One region of the Paenibacillus sp. FSL H3-0333 genome, then DNA from elsewhere that is predicted to be linked to it. Evidence: predicted binding sites of a transcription regulator. Region 1 holds the regulator's gene; each other region holds the start of a gene.
The links. The regulator LexA, encoded in region 1, represses DNA repair genes until DNA is damaged. The targets are predictions, from matches to a motif close to CGAACATATGTTCG.

Region 2: a site for LexA is predicted at 2,122-2,135, ahead of MHH78_RS11200 (ImmA/IrrE family metallo-endopeptidase). Genes of this name have one in related genera too.
Region 3: a site for LexA is predicted at 1,746-1,759, ahead of addB (helicase-exonuclease AddAB subunit AddB). Genes of this name have one in related genera too.

What each region holds. Positions count from the first base shown of each region.
Region 1 is NZ_JBBODG010000001.1:4,034,019-4,038,724, forward strand. It holds gene MHH78_RS18270 (hypothetical protein) at 386-658, shown strand; gene MHH78_RS18275 (hypothetical protein) at 674-1,033, shown strand; gene MHH78_RS18280 (hypothetical protein) at 1,125-1,346, shown strand; gene MHH78_RS18285 (hypothetical protein) at 1,461-1,679, shown strand; gene MHH78_RS18290 (L,D-transpeptidase) at 1,759-2,097, opposite strand; gene lexA (transcriptional repressor LexA) at 2,286-2,912, opposite strand; gene MHH78_RS18300 (LysM peptidoglycan-binding domain-containing protein) at 3,110-3,526, shown strand; gene MHH78_RS18305 (DUF896 domain-containing protein) at 3,636-3,845, shown strand; gene MHH78_RS18310 (hypothetical protein) at 3,893-4,420, shown strand; gene MHH78_RS18315 (HAD family hydrolase) at 4,456-4,706, shown strand, end outside.
Region 2 is NZ_JBBODG010000001.1:2,510,721-2,515,426, reverse strand. It holds gene MHH78_RS11225 (glycosyl hydrolase) at 1-585, opposite strand, end outside; gene MHH78_RS11220 (NucA/NucB deoxyribonuclease domain-containing protein) at 748-1,188, shown strand; gene MHH78_RS11215 (hypothetical protein) at 1,317-1,463, shown strand; gene MHH78_RS11210 (hypothetical protein) at 1,511-1,666, opposite strand; gene MHH78_RS11205 (YjfB family protein) at 1,836-2,012, shown strand; gene MHH78_RS11200 (ImmA/IrrE family metallo-endopeptidase) at 2,156-2,698, shown strand; gene MHH78_RS11195 (hypothetical protein) at 2,791-2,955, shown strand; gene MHH78_RS11190 (undecaprenyl-diphosphate phosphatase) at 2,966-3,769, opposite strand; gene MHH78_RS11185 (collagen-like protein) at 3,962-4,706, opposite strand, start outside.
Region 3 is NZ_JBBODG010000001.1:2,361,963-2,366,668, reverse strand. It holds gene addB (helicase-exonuclease AddAB subunit AddB) at 1-1,645, opposite strand, end outside; gene MHH78_RS10530 (alginate lyase family protein) at 2,174-4,159, opposite strand; gene MHH78_RS10525 (cupin domain-containing protein) at 4,156-4,491, opposite strand; gene MHH78_RS10520 (ABC transporter substrate-binding protein) at 4,628-4,706, opposite strand, start outside.

The sequences.
Region 1 (4,706 bases):
AGAACGCCTTGGATGAGCGGCATTGCCTTAAGCGAAAATCCATTCAACGTTTCCTCCCAGGTTTAATAGATTATTCTTCGAGAGGAATCGGGGGCCGGATGATATACCATAGCAATCCATAAGCTAATCCAAAGTAAAGGAGTATACCCAGTATGGATAGGGACAGAAGAATGAGGATAACCTTATTTCCGTTCATACATTTACCTCCTAAATAAAAAAACTCTCCCGATTTTTAGTGCGGGGGAGAGACTGAAGATGAAGACTGAGCAAAACCCTTACAACATAATATAAAGGAATTATAACTCCAGATCAATTCATTTTACATACTATTCCATCTCCTATATACTTAACCAGAAGAGAATTCTAGTGGCAGACATGGGAGCGGATGATGAAGAATACATATAAGATTATGCTTTCGCTGATGCTCATCCTGGCGCTAACATGTCCGGTGGCTGGGGCGGAAGGAGTGGCTGTGCCAGCGGAGACCCAAACTAGGCTTATGGAGCAATATGGGCTGGATGCGCCGGCTCTGCCGTTGTGGGATTGGAGCAGCGTTGATGTCGGGGGCAGTGGCATTACAGGTGGGATGCTGTTCGTGTACCGGATGATGTTGAATCCGCTGGGGGTCATGTTGCTAGAGATACTATATATTCTGTAGTAGAGGGGGAAAAGAATGAATTCGCGTTATGATACGCCAAGCCCTGCACGCAGAGTCCGCAGGAGATCGGGCGGTAAGTCGTTACTGGTTCTTATCCTTGTTCTGATTGTGATGGCGGTTACGAATCCGGGAAAGGAAGCATTCAGTGAATATTCTGTAAAGAATCTGGAAAATACGCTCGGTCAGGAAATAGGCGACGGAATTACCAAGCAGGTGGCCCAGCCTGTAATTGAGTCTTTGACCGTGAGGGATAACTACATTTTGTTTTCTGTATTCAGTGTACCGGACCTTAAGAATACCAATTTTTTTACCCGGGATGGCGGGGCCACGAAGAAGTATATCGGATTGTTCAAAATCCTGTTTATTAAGCTGTAAATATGGTTTACATATTGTTCCATGACCCGGTATAATTGAATAGATTCGAGACGGAATCTTTAATATGGTTGTGGAACAAGGAGGAACGAAGTTGAATACGGCTTATAAAGTACTGTCCAGTGATGCTGATCTATTCGCTGCCGCACTGGCACAGGTACAGGTCTACGTCGTTCAGCTGGTTGATGGCAAACCGCATGTGATTGCTGATTATGCCGGACCTGTACAGAAATGGACACCGGAGTACATTGTGCTGGCCGGAATGACTTATAGACGCGATGAATTTGAATTCCGGGTACGATTGAACAAGAAGTAAGCAGATTCGCTGCCCACTACCTGCAGCTCTAACTAACATTACTGCCGAATCACACAATCTTTGGAGCCATTCTTGGCATCTCTTATACTATCCAAGTGTAAAAGAGGTGTAAAGATGAGCCAAAGAGAACGTAACCGGATTCGCAGAGCCATTAATGTCCTGCTGACACAGCGGGCAATCCTGCTGGAGAGACTGGAAGAAATCAATGAGAATCTGCGCAGGGTGCCTAGAGGTTCGCGGGCCAGAAGAGAACTGCTGGCAGCCAGAGAATCGATCCGCGAGGCCATCCGTTTGAATACGGTGGCTATCCGTCTGTTGAGAAGTGTGCTGTAGTCTGTATCCGCTCTAATTTATATGAGTCACAGGAACCCTTGGGACGCAATCTGGCGTCTCAAGGGTTTTTGCGACGTTCCTATTCCCGGATGGTGACACGGGTACCTATGGGAACGAGGGCGGCTAGAGCCAGAACATCTGCGTTATACATACGAATACAGCCGTGTGAGACCATGTGGCCGATGGAGGATGGGTCATTGGTTCCGTGGATGCCGTAATGCGGCTTGGACAGTCCCATCCAGAAGGCACCGAACGGACCGCCCGGATTGGGCTGTTTGTTAATGATGGTGTATTCGCCTACAGGCGAGACGGTTAACATTTTGCCGATGCCGACAGGGAAGCCTCTGGTGACAACGTCATTATCCAGCAGGTACAGCATGCGCTGTGACAGATCGACGATAATTCGGTAATTGGGCATACAGATCAGCACTCCTTTGTAACAGGATATGTGCGGAGCTAGGCAGCGGTTCGCAGAAAAAATGGCCAAAAAGCCGAATGCGAACAAATGTTTGTATACATCTTTTTGGCCACTACACGAAGTAAAATGAACATAAAACAGGCTGCTTCGCATGGTGCGGAGCAGCCTGTTCTTAAGCGGGGAGTAGATTAGTGGATATCGCGGAATAATCCGATGACCCGGCCCAAAATCGTAACGCGGTTGAGGCGGAGAGGCTCGTACGCCGGATTCTCCGGCTGCAGCCTGATATGATCCCGTTCTTTGTAGAAGGTCTTGACAGTTGCTTCATCTTCTTCGGTCATCGCTACAACAATATCGCCGTTGTCGGCAGTCTGCTGCTGGCGCACGATGACATAATCCCCGTTCATAATTCCGGCATCCACCATACTGTCACCAAGGACAGATAGCATAAATACCTTGTTATCACCTACATAATGAGCAGGCAACGGGAAGTAATCCTCAATATTCTCTGTTGCTGTAATAGGAACACCAGCTGTAACCTTACCCACTACCGGGATGCGGGTAACGGTCTGGACGAATTGATGCACATTCTCTGAATCTTCCTGGCCGAGTAGTTCAATGGCACGCGGTTTCGTTGGGTCACGCCGGATCAGGCCCTTTTTCTCAAGCCGGTCCAAGTGACCATGCACGGTGGAGCTGGAGGCCAGTCCGACAGCCTCGCCAATCTCGCGGACGGACGGAGGATAACCCTTGCTGCGGACTTCATTACGTATAAATTCCAGGATCGCCAGCTGACGACTAGAAATCTTTGACATCGGTATCAACCCCATATACTATGTTTGGGAAAATTATAACATAGAACTTCCGTTCGTACAAACATAAGTTCTAAAATGAGGAAAATAAGAGAACGGAAATAAAGAGAACAAATGTTCCGAAAAAACTATTGATCGAAACACATGTTCGTGTTATATTATTTTCGAAAGCAAGAACATGTGTTTGGAGGATGATAATCATGTTAAAGTATAGTACATACAACAGCATCTACAATAATGAGGATATCAAGGTGTCCGCTCCCGGTAATCCAACTGCTAATAGTAATGTAACCAAGATCAAGGACGCGATTCTTCATAGTGTCGCTGCGCTATCATCACTATTCCGTCAGGTTAGCCTGATGAAGATGCTCCTGGTGCTGATGCTTGTTATTTCGGGATTCACTGTGGTGGGGAATGTTTTTGCCGGTTCGGTCTCGTCGATGAAGCCGGATAAGCGGATTGTAGTCGAACGCGGGGATACCTTATGGAGTATTGCGTTAAGCAACAAGCCTGAGGACATGAAGACAGCCGTATATATAGAAGGAATAATGAAGAGTAATCATTTGGAGAACAGCTTCATTAAGGCCGGAGATATTCTGACTTTACCTTTATACTGAAGGAATGCAGCAGGCTAATGATCGACTCGGAGAGCTTTCAGGGGGTAGACCTTGACAAGCTCTTTTTCTCATGGCAAAGTTAAAATGAATTTAGAGGGAGGGAAACGTATTGAATATTGACGAATTGGTCGCACGCATCAATGAATTGGCACGCAAAGCTAAGAACGGCGGCCTGAATGAAGAGGAACTGGCTGAACGTGCCAAGCTCCGCGAGATTTACCTGGGGAATATCCGCACTAACTTTCGGGCCCAGCTTGATACCATCGAAATTGTGGACAATCCGGAGCATGAAGAAGGCAATAACGGACTTAAGCATTAGCCTGTTGCCTTTTCATAGATAATACAGGATGACTAGGGGGAACTTACATGGCCCGTTCTTGGGAAAGAATGGTTCAACGCAACACCAAGCAAATTAACCAGCAAAGAAAGAAGCAGGGGAAGGACTCCATTTACACTTCCAGCACTAAGACTGCTGCGAAAAGCATCGATATTTTCAAAGGCCGCAATATTGTATTCCCCGTTGTACTGATGCTGCTTGGCATCATGTTCTGGGTGGTCGGCTCAATTGACGAAGCCAAAGGAAGCGGGATTCTGGCCAACTGGCTGGGTGTAGTGCTGTACTTCCTGCTTGCTGCGCTGCTGTTCTTCCGCCGTCCGTTCCTTAAGGTTGAGCGTGCGCGTATCTCTACTATTAAATACAACCGCGAACGCTTCCTGGCTGCGGCGGATATTGAGAAGATCACTTTATCGCGCAGTGTAGTTACTATTAAGTATAAGGGTAAGCGCAAGCAGTGGATTTTCTCCAAGCTGATTAACCGTTATGACACTGCTGCGATGGGGGAACGCCTGGAGCAGTTCGCCAAGAACAACAACATTGAGGTTGTGCACGAATAGGAAGACAGACCAGCATATAGGGAGTGGAAGAACAAATGCCGATTACCGCCGTACTATTTGACCTTGACGATACTCTGCTGTGGGATGACCGCAGTGTGGAAGAAGCCTTCCGCTATGCTTGTGAGGCTGCTGGAGATTCCGTTGATCCCGGGGAGCTGGAAGCTGCTGTACGCAGGGAAGCCCGTACACTGTACGAATCCTATGAGACGTATCCGTTCACGAAGCTAATCGGTATTAACCCGTATGAAGCGCTGTGGGCGAACTTCACTGCCGGTGAGCAGCCGGA
Region 2 (4,706 bases), 1.5 Mb from region 1:
GCCGCCGTTCATCTCGTGGTAAGGTCTCCAGAGTACGGGGACACCGGCGTCATCCAGCTTTTTCAGAAAAACAGCTACCTTATCGAGCTCCGCAATCATTGCCGTATATTCTGGCGTTCCCGCTGTGATGTACTTGCTGAAATTAGCTTCGCTGAGGCTCATGGAGACATTCGTCCAGGCCGGAGCACTGCCCGGCAGGTTGGCATGATAGGTCATCGCTACGATTCCCCCGGCCTTATGCCAGCGGATCGCACTGTCGGTTACTCCCTGCCGCTGGCTGCTGATAAGCTTCTCCGTCTGGCCGCTGATCGGCCCCATCTCATAACCGTGTAGTCCGGCGTAGCTGCCAGCGGTATTCTTCAGCTTGTTGTTGATATCATCCGGGCTCTCCAGGTAATCATGCTGACCGCTGATCATTCCCTGGCCCTGCAGCCAGTACAGCGTCTCCAGCAGCTTCCTTGCGGGCGCCCCCAGCTCCGCGTCAGCGGGAGACATCTGTATTTTGCGAAAAGCCGCTTGCCACTGCACATCACCTATCAGCCGCGAGGCTGAATCCAGCAGGTCCCTGAGGTTGCGCTGTTCCACATTTTCCACCATCCTTTTCCTTGTGTTTGTACATATTATGACGAATTGTGGAACTTCAGCACGGCAAATGCACAGAATTAGGGCTGTCGCAATCCGTTATTCTTACGCTATACTATTCAGGGCACAGGCATTATACCCATACCCACTTACAAAGGAGCAGATATGAAAGCCAAAAAGTCCATCATCAGTCTCATCATTATCGCCCTGCTCAGTCTTGCCGCCTACCTGCTGGAGGAGAACGGACAATGGCTGCCGCAGACCCCTTCTGCGAATCCTTCGGAGGTCGTGAAGCTGAAGTTCCCGGCAGACCGCTACCCGGAGACCGCAAAGCACATCCAGAAGGCCATCCGCAAGGGAGAGTCAGCGATCTGCACCATCAACCGCAAGGACGCGGAGGAGAACCGCAAGGCGTCTCTGAAGGGAGTCCCCACGAAGAAAGGCTATGACCGGGACGAATGGCCGATGGCCATGTGTGAGGAAGGCGGAGCCGGGGCGCATATTGAGTACATAACGCCCAGTGATAACCGCGGAGCGGGAAGCTGGGTCGGCAATCAGCTGGAAGCATTCGCAGACGGTACGCGTGTGGAATTTATTTTCAAATAAGCCGGCATGTGGGGGATGTTATTCAATTTCACCGCGATAAAGCGTAGAATGAAATGGGATAATATAACTTAGATGGAGAGCCGGAAGTGTTCTATATCTGTTATCGGGGCAAAAGGCTGTACGGCCCTATGTCCGAAGCTGAAGCCTTACAGGAATGGTTCGCGCTTGCAGGAACAATCAAGGAACTCTATATTATTGAAACCGACGTAGCTACAGGCAGAATCAAACGCCAGATCGGGCCAACGGTCCGTGCTCATAAGAAGAAAAAGAAATAGCCCTATCCGGCACAGGCCGGACAGGGCTACACTGGCTATAGGCGGTTCTAGAACAAACAGGCTTTAGTGATGATAACCAGCAGAATGAACAGAACCAGAATGGCACCTGTCGAAGTCCAAGGGCTTACTACCGGAACGATTGGAGGTCCCTGATTCACTCCACCTACGTTATTTCCACAACCGCAACCATACTCTGCTCCCATAATTAATTCCTCCTCTTGAATATTGAATACAGCACAGAATATGTGGAATTCCGCCCCGTTGCATGGGCCAATTGGCAAAGAAATACCTTTCACCTAACGGACAGGCGTCCAGTAGTCGATATAGAGTATGAAGCAATAGCTTAACAACAAATGAAGGGAGGAATGCCGGATGGATATTGCTGCATTATCCGTAGTGATGAGCCAGTCATCCTTACAGCAGGCCGCAGGGCTGCAGGTGATGAGCCTTGCCAAGGAGCAGGCGCAGAGCAGCGCCCAGGATATGGTTCAGATGCTGAGTCAGGCCACGCACCCCACCTTGGGAAAAACACTTGATATTCGGGCGTAATTCCTTTATGCTTACATACACAGGAACACCCGTTCCATATTTCAGCCGTTGAAGAGTACGCGCTGAACTGCTGCTTAGCCCTTAAGGGCTTTTCTTTTGGCCAATAACACGAACATACGATCTTATATATGGGGTGATTGATTATGCAAGGCTATTATCAGATGACCGCTTTGGAGAAATGGACAGAGGATCTATACCAGCGCATTGGCGTCCGCAAGCCGGCCGATATCTCCATTGATTACATAGCGAAGCAGCTCAATATCTGGGTACACTATCTGGATGTCAGAAGCAAGGCGATTGAGGCTGCGGCCGGAATGTACAGTATGTTCATCGACAACCGCCTCCCTCCCGAGCTGCAGCGGCTGGAATTCCTCCACGAGCTCTGTCATCTGCTGCGGCATGCCGGCAAGTCTACGCTTATGCCCGGAGTGTTCACGCAGGCGCAGAGAGATGAATCCGACCGGTTCATTCTGTATGCCTCCATGCCCTATAGTATGATCTCCGCGAATACGCTGCCCGAGCTTCGTGAGGATGCCGTTGCCGAGCTGGCTGTAGCGTTCCAGGTTCCCGTTCCCCTCGCGCTGCAGCGGATCGACCAGATCCAGAGACGGATTTTCCAGGGGCAATTAATGGCTGTTATGGAACGTAACGAAGACAGAAATATCATCCACAGACATATTCGCTAAGCGCTGCGGGGATAATACGCTATAGACCCGGAGGGCGGAGATTCCCCTCTATAACAGGGTTAGATTCTACTGTAAAGGGGATCAAGATCAACGTGGAAGCCTTGAAAGTCATTCAATTATTGCTGACTCACCCTGAATATAGCGTGGATGCCGTTCATCCTGAAATTCCGGATTTTGTGGGTATCGAGACGATTGAAGTGGACCACGTTACCCAGACCTTCTCCATCCTGCTGCAGGAGCCTAAGGAATACGGCTGAGAGCAGGATTTTACAGTATAACAATTACATAGAACAGCCCCGCTAACACGAACCGGTACAGCGCGAACCACTCCAGGCGGAGCCGCTTGATCAGCTTGATGAACGTGACTACTGCAATCATGGCTACGAGGAAGGACGTCACGAACCCGATTAGCATCAGGGTCAGCGTATCTGAATTGAGTAGATCCCTGCTGTCATACAGGTCCAGGAGGCTTGCTCCGAACATCACCGGCACGGAGATCAGGAAGGTGAAGTCCGCAGCGGCTTTCTGGCTGGTTCCCAGCAGCAGACCGCCTGAGATCGTCGAACCGGATCTAGAGAACCCGGGCCACAGTGCCAGACACTGGAACAGCCCGATGCCGAAGGCTTGCGTATAATTAAGACCGTCTACCGTCTCTGACGTTACGGATCTCCTGCTGCGTGCAGCGAAGATCATCAAGAGACCACCGGCAATCAGACCAATGAGGACCGGCTTGGGGCCGAATAGCTGGCTTTTAATCGTGTCCTTGAATAGTAGATAGATGATTAACGCTGGTACCATGGCCAGGATCATATGAATTGCATTCAATCCCTTACTCTTGGCGAAATCCATCTTAAGCATATTCACGCCAATGTTCAAATACTTCTTCCAATACAGCAGCAGCACGGCCATTACCGCACCTAGCTGGATCACGATTTTGAAGGTAACCGCAGCCTCCCCCTCGAACTTCAGCAGATCCCCTGCCAGAATAAGGTGCCCGGTAGACGAGACCGGCAAAAATTCAGTCAACCCCTCAATAATCCCTAATATAATTGCTTTGATAGCTTCAGTCACTGGTGAATAGCCCCTTTCGGAAGTGAATCAATATATTTCCAGTATAAGAGGCTAAGATGGAATTCCCCATCGAATGAGCTAACAATATGGGAGTTGGTGTGACATAAATGTCATGTGGTTTATTGTGATCACAAAAAAGCCACCAAGCTACTGGTGGCAAAATTTCATTATGCTCTATTCGTAAAATAGCCGCTATGCTAATTGTGTAATAACAAGATGTGCTGAAACGGGTCTTGTTCCTCCCGCAAGAGGAGTAATCGTAAGTGCAGCGGCATTTCCGGCAGGATTGCGAACGGTTAGAATACTGTTAATGACCGTTGTTTGCACGATCGCCATTTCTACGATTTGCGAGGTACCTGTTGCCCGCCCAACTACGGTATAAGCGAGATCTGCACCATTTAAAGTCAAGATTAGTTGTCCGGCTTCGTCCACGCTAACCTGAAACAGCACCTGATACGTCCCAATAGCCGCTAAATTAAAAGAACTTGGTCCGGTACGGGCAATCGTTGTCCCGCTGGTAGGGCCATCTTGAGGAAAGCTTACATCTGTGCCCGGCGCTACCGTTGCCGTATTATCAGGAGGCATCAGAGCAAAGAAATCAGCAAATCCTAATACCCCTCCCGCCGTTCCTGTTGCCCCGGTTGCTCCTGTTGCCCCGGTCGCTCCTGCAGCTCCTACAGCTCCTGCGGCTCCGGCCGGCCCAGTGGCTCCTGTTGCTCCAGCCGGCCCTGCCGCTCCTGCCGCTCCGGCCGGACCAGTAGCTCCGGCAATGCCTTGTGGCCCAATCGCTCCCGCCGGACCAGGTTCACCCTGCGGGCCCTGGGGACCTATGAGGCCCTGTGCTCCCGGAAGTCCCTGCGCCCCTTGCGGGCCAACGGGCCCCGCTGCTCCCTGGGGGCCTATCGCTCCAGGTGGCCCGGGCACACCTTGGGGGCCT
Region 3 (4,706 bases), 1.7 Mb from region 1:
GGTCCAGCAGACCCAGAACAGCGCCCCAGAGCTGGCTATGCTCCCGGGCGGCTTCCGGGCGGCCTTGCTTCAGAGACTCCGCTCCCATCCCTTCAAGCTTGCGTGCCGCTTCCGTATCCTCCAGAAGCAGATATACCGCCTTGCACAGTTCCAGGCCACTGCGGCTGGCTTTGATTCTCTGCTCAAATGCCTGCAGCGGTTCCGCAACCGCCTTCCGGCAGGCCTCCATCCTTGCCAGCATCGCTTCATCTACAGCTTCACTGCCCTCCAGGGAGAGGCGCGGAATCCCCTTCCAGGAGCGCCCGTTCGTCCAGCGCGAGCCGTGAATGCCGCAGGCCAGCACGTAGTTCTCCAGCTCATCCATATGCGCGCGGGTAATGCTTCCGTCCAGCGGCAGCAGCAGCTCGGTCTTCACGCAGCGGAACACATCTTCATAACGCCAGCGGCGGCGGACGACATCCAGGGCCGAGCGGATGAATTCCACCAGCGGATGATGCAGCTCACTCTGCTTCTGGTCCAGGAAGAACGGAACGCCGAAGTCCTGAAATAACGGGGCAATCAGCGGCTCATAATCAGCCATATTGCGCATGAATACCGCCATTTCCCCATATTTGGCTCCCGATTCTCTGGCCAGGGCCTGCATCTCGCGCAGCACGCCCTCCACCTCGGTGCGGCGTGAAGCCGCAGCCCGGATGCTGATGGCTTCCTTCACCTGTTCAGCCGGTCCCGTCCAGGAATGCCGGCGCTGTAATCCGCGCTCCAGATGGGCGAGTACGGGACTGTCCTTGAACCTTGGCAGGACGGGCGGAGCCAGCAGCTCATCCCATACGGTAAGTCCCATCTCCTCCGCTATTCCCCGCAGCTTAATGTAAGTAACCGCCGCCGGATGGAACAGCTCCAGCTCATGCGGGGCAACGCCCGGCGGATAGATCCGGTCCAGTGTTAACGCAATGGTCATTGTGTCCGCGTACTGCATCAGCTCACGCAAGACGATGAATTCCTGGTTGCTGAAGCCGTGGAAGCCGTCCACCCAGATCTCGGCGCCGCGGATATAGGCAGAGTCCGCAATATGCTCAGCCAGTTCGGCCAGTCTGTCCTCTTCATCTATATAGAGCTGTGACATCTCCTGGTCCAGCTCGCTGAAGACGAGATGCAGATCATCCAGCTTCCCGGCCAGAATAGGGCTGCCCAGCGTGGCATCCCGCATTCTGCCGATCTGCTCCTCCAGGTCTCCGGCTCCCAGAGCGCAGCGTTTCAGCTCTGTATGCAGACTGCTGAGCCGCTCCACAAATCCCGGCCGGTCCGAGGAAGCCCCGAACAGCTTCAGCTCCTCCTTGCGCTTGCTGATAATCTTGTAGATCAGCATCTTCTTGCCTTCTTCACTGATAGGCAGACTTGCGCTGCCGCCGGTCTCCTGCTTCACCCGGTAGGCAAGCCGAGAGAAGCTGAGCGTCTGGGCGCGCAGACTTCCCTTCACGCCGCCCGCCGCCAGCAGCCCCCGTTCCGCTCCGAACGATCCCTGCTCGGGAACAAGTATAATGATTGGGGCCCCCAGCGGCTCTGCCTTCAGCCTGGAGGATACCCGCTCCCATATTGTAGTCGTCTTGCCGCTGCCCGAGCGGCCGATGATGAAGTTAACCGTCATTTCAGCAGACTCCTTCCGTTGAACCCTGGCACTCAATGCAATACCAGAATCTATGAAACTTCTCGTCTCAATAGTATAGCATACCTCCACCGCACGCTCCAGAACGTACGTTTGCCATTGTTTGCAAATGCAGAAATAAAGAAGACTCTCCCGGAGCCGCGCAAACGGCGGACGGAAGAGTCTGAATAAATCATGTAAATTAGGTCTCAAGCCTTACAGTTACTGCTGCAACTCCTCCCAAGTGAAGGGCAAGACAGGGATAGTTGTAGAATGTACACTTAAAAGCAGCGGAACAGCATACTTTTCTCGTATAGCTGTAGTCTGTGCAACTAGATCTGCCCAAAGAGGCAAGAACCGGCAATACGTGAATATTTTATTGTACGAAATATACCTAAACAGGTAATCGATTAGACATCGGATGTTTTAGTTGTACAAAGTGCATTTAAGCCTATCGCAGCCGGAAAACGGGCAACGGAGAAGTCTTATCTGTTAATATCCTTATCTTTAATAACTTCCAGCACAAAATGCTTATTCCTTCCGCTCCGTCCAGCCCAGGGTGTCCGGGCCGATTACAATTGTGCCGCTCGCATCTCCGTATACATAGGACAGCTCGACCCGCCGCCGCTCCGCATCCACCACGCAGGTGCTCACGTGCAGCGGACTGCTGCCGTCCGCCGTATCGCCAGGCAGGCACAGCGTCAGAATTCCAGCCTTGCCAGCCCAAGCCGCCCGGCCCTCTACTACCGGAATCTCCGATTTGGAGCCGTAGACCTCCGATACCCAGCCCTGCTCCTTACTCACCGTGAACTGTTCATCCTTCAGGCCGCTGGTCATCCAGCTCATATTCAGCTTCACTGTAGAGCCGGGATAGACCACGGTTGCTGTAGGTTGTGCGGCTCCGGCTGCGACTTCGGGTTCTCCGGCTCTGGTCACGGCTTCTCCAGCCGCTCCGGCTTCGGAAGACAGCTCCAGCACCGCCTCCGGGTGCAGATGGAACCGCTGCTCCAGCTCATGTTCGCCATCCGCCTCCAGCCAGTCGGCAATCAGCAGCAGCGGCACCTCCACGCCCAGCAGCACCCAGCGCCGGTGCATTACCGGACCGGGAAGACGGATGTATCCGTCATGCGCGGCATCAATGAAGTGGTAACGGCTGTTGCTCTCCCAGCGGAACGTGCTGGCCTTAGCCACAGGCTCGCCCCATTGCTGGGTAGAGATATACGGCGTCTGATCCAACCCGTCTATGGTAATAGTGTTGTGTGCCCGGGTGCTTTTGAAATAACGGCGCCATTCCCCTTCCTCATAGGTGTACCTCCCGGTATCGGTGAAGAGCAATTGCCCGTTCCACATCCACTCCAGATTCAGCGCATCGGCATGACCGTGCGCTCCGCCCATCTCTGCGGCATCGAAGAACAGATACTGCTGCGGATCCCGCATCACATAATACCCGGTCTGCACAAAAGCCACGCTGCTCACCGAAGGCGCAGACTCCGCCTGCAGCTGCACACACCGCTCATACGCCTCGGCTCCCAGCAGCCAGAGGCATTCTGCATTGCCCGTGCCGCGTCCAACCAATGCATCATCCTTCAGAATAGCACCCAGCAGCGTCAGCCGCTTGCGGCCGCTGCTAATCCAGTCGGAATCGCCGATCCCGGTGGACTGGTGATCCGGGCGGACCAGCGCTTCGGTGAACGCGGCCATCTTGCGGAGCTGCCCGCCGTACCAGGCAGAGAACGGGTGGCCGGATAACGCGCCCAGCAGATAAGGCGTCCCGAACATCTCAATGGCCGCATCATGATAATGGGTGGTCAGCTCAATCTGAATCCCTTCCGGCCCGACCTGATGCAAAAGGCACAGCTCCAGGCGCTCCCCGGCCAGCTGCCGCCAATACGGTGCGCGCGGATGCCCGTGATGGAAGACAGCAATCATATAGAGGCCTTGCATATGCATAATCGCATGATTGATCTCCGTGCGGCCCAGGTAACGGGTCAGAAATTCAGCATGCTCCGCAAGCCCCTCCAGCAGCTCACTGCGGAAGTGTCCATCCAGCAGCGGGCTGTCCTCCATATATTTGTACGCAGAGATCCAGGACTGCACCCGCAGGCCGGTCTCCAGCAGACGCCATGGACCCAGCTTCTGGAAAAAGACCGCTTCCTCATACGACGGAATCACAGGAACCGGGTTCTGCTCGCGCCAGCTGCGGAAATGCTGCATAAAGGCCGTAACGTATTCCGGCTTGCCATTCATCAGATAGGCCTTGCCCAGATCCAGCATATGCCAGTGGCGGTTGATGCCCCAGGTGAATTCGGGGTCGTTCGTAGGATTATGCAGCCAGTCTGCTACCGGCTTGCCCAGCGGAATCCAGCGGCTCAGATCACCGGTATAAGGAATAATGAATTCATTGTTCACGGCATGCTCGGCAATCTGGACCGAGTTCTGCGCCTCGATGGGGAAATGACGGGCATAATAAGCGGCAGCACTGCGCAGCTCAGGTGCACTCAGATAATAATCCTTCATTCCTGCTTCTCCAGGAAGTCCTCACGGAACGGATTGAACACATCCAGAATCACGGAATCCTCCAGTGCTTTCACACCATGCGGAATATTATAGCCGGCATAGAAGCTGTCGCCCGCCTTCAAAATACGCGTCTCCTCCCCGACCTTGACCTCAAAGCTGCCCTTCACAATATAGCTGATCTGCTCATGCGCATCATGGGAATGAACCTCCCCGATGCCGCCTTTGGCGAAGGAAACCTCGACCATCATCAGTGATCCGCCCCTTGCCAGCAGGGTGCGTGAACTGCTCTCATTCAGAACCGTCTTTGCGGCTTGGCTATTCTCTATAATCATTTTGGATCTGCTCCTCTCTTTAAAAATCCCCACAAAGTGGGGCCTTGCTCCGATGTTTACTCAGGTACTTTGCGGGGGGCCCCAAAACAAAGCGGCCGAATCTATCATGCATCGGCCGCCACCTGAACCTTACCTCTTATTCTTCGGTGGATAATTTACCCTGCAGCTTCGATGCGTCAAAGCTTGGATCGGCCACAATATCCGTTGCACCGGAG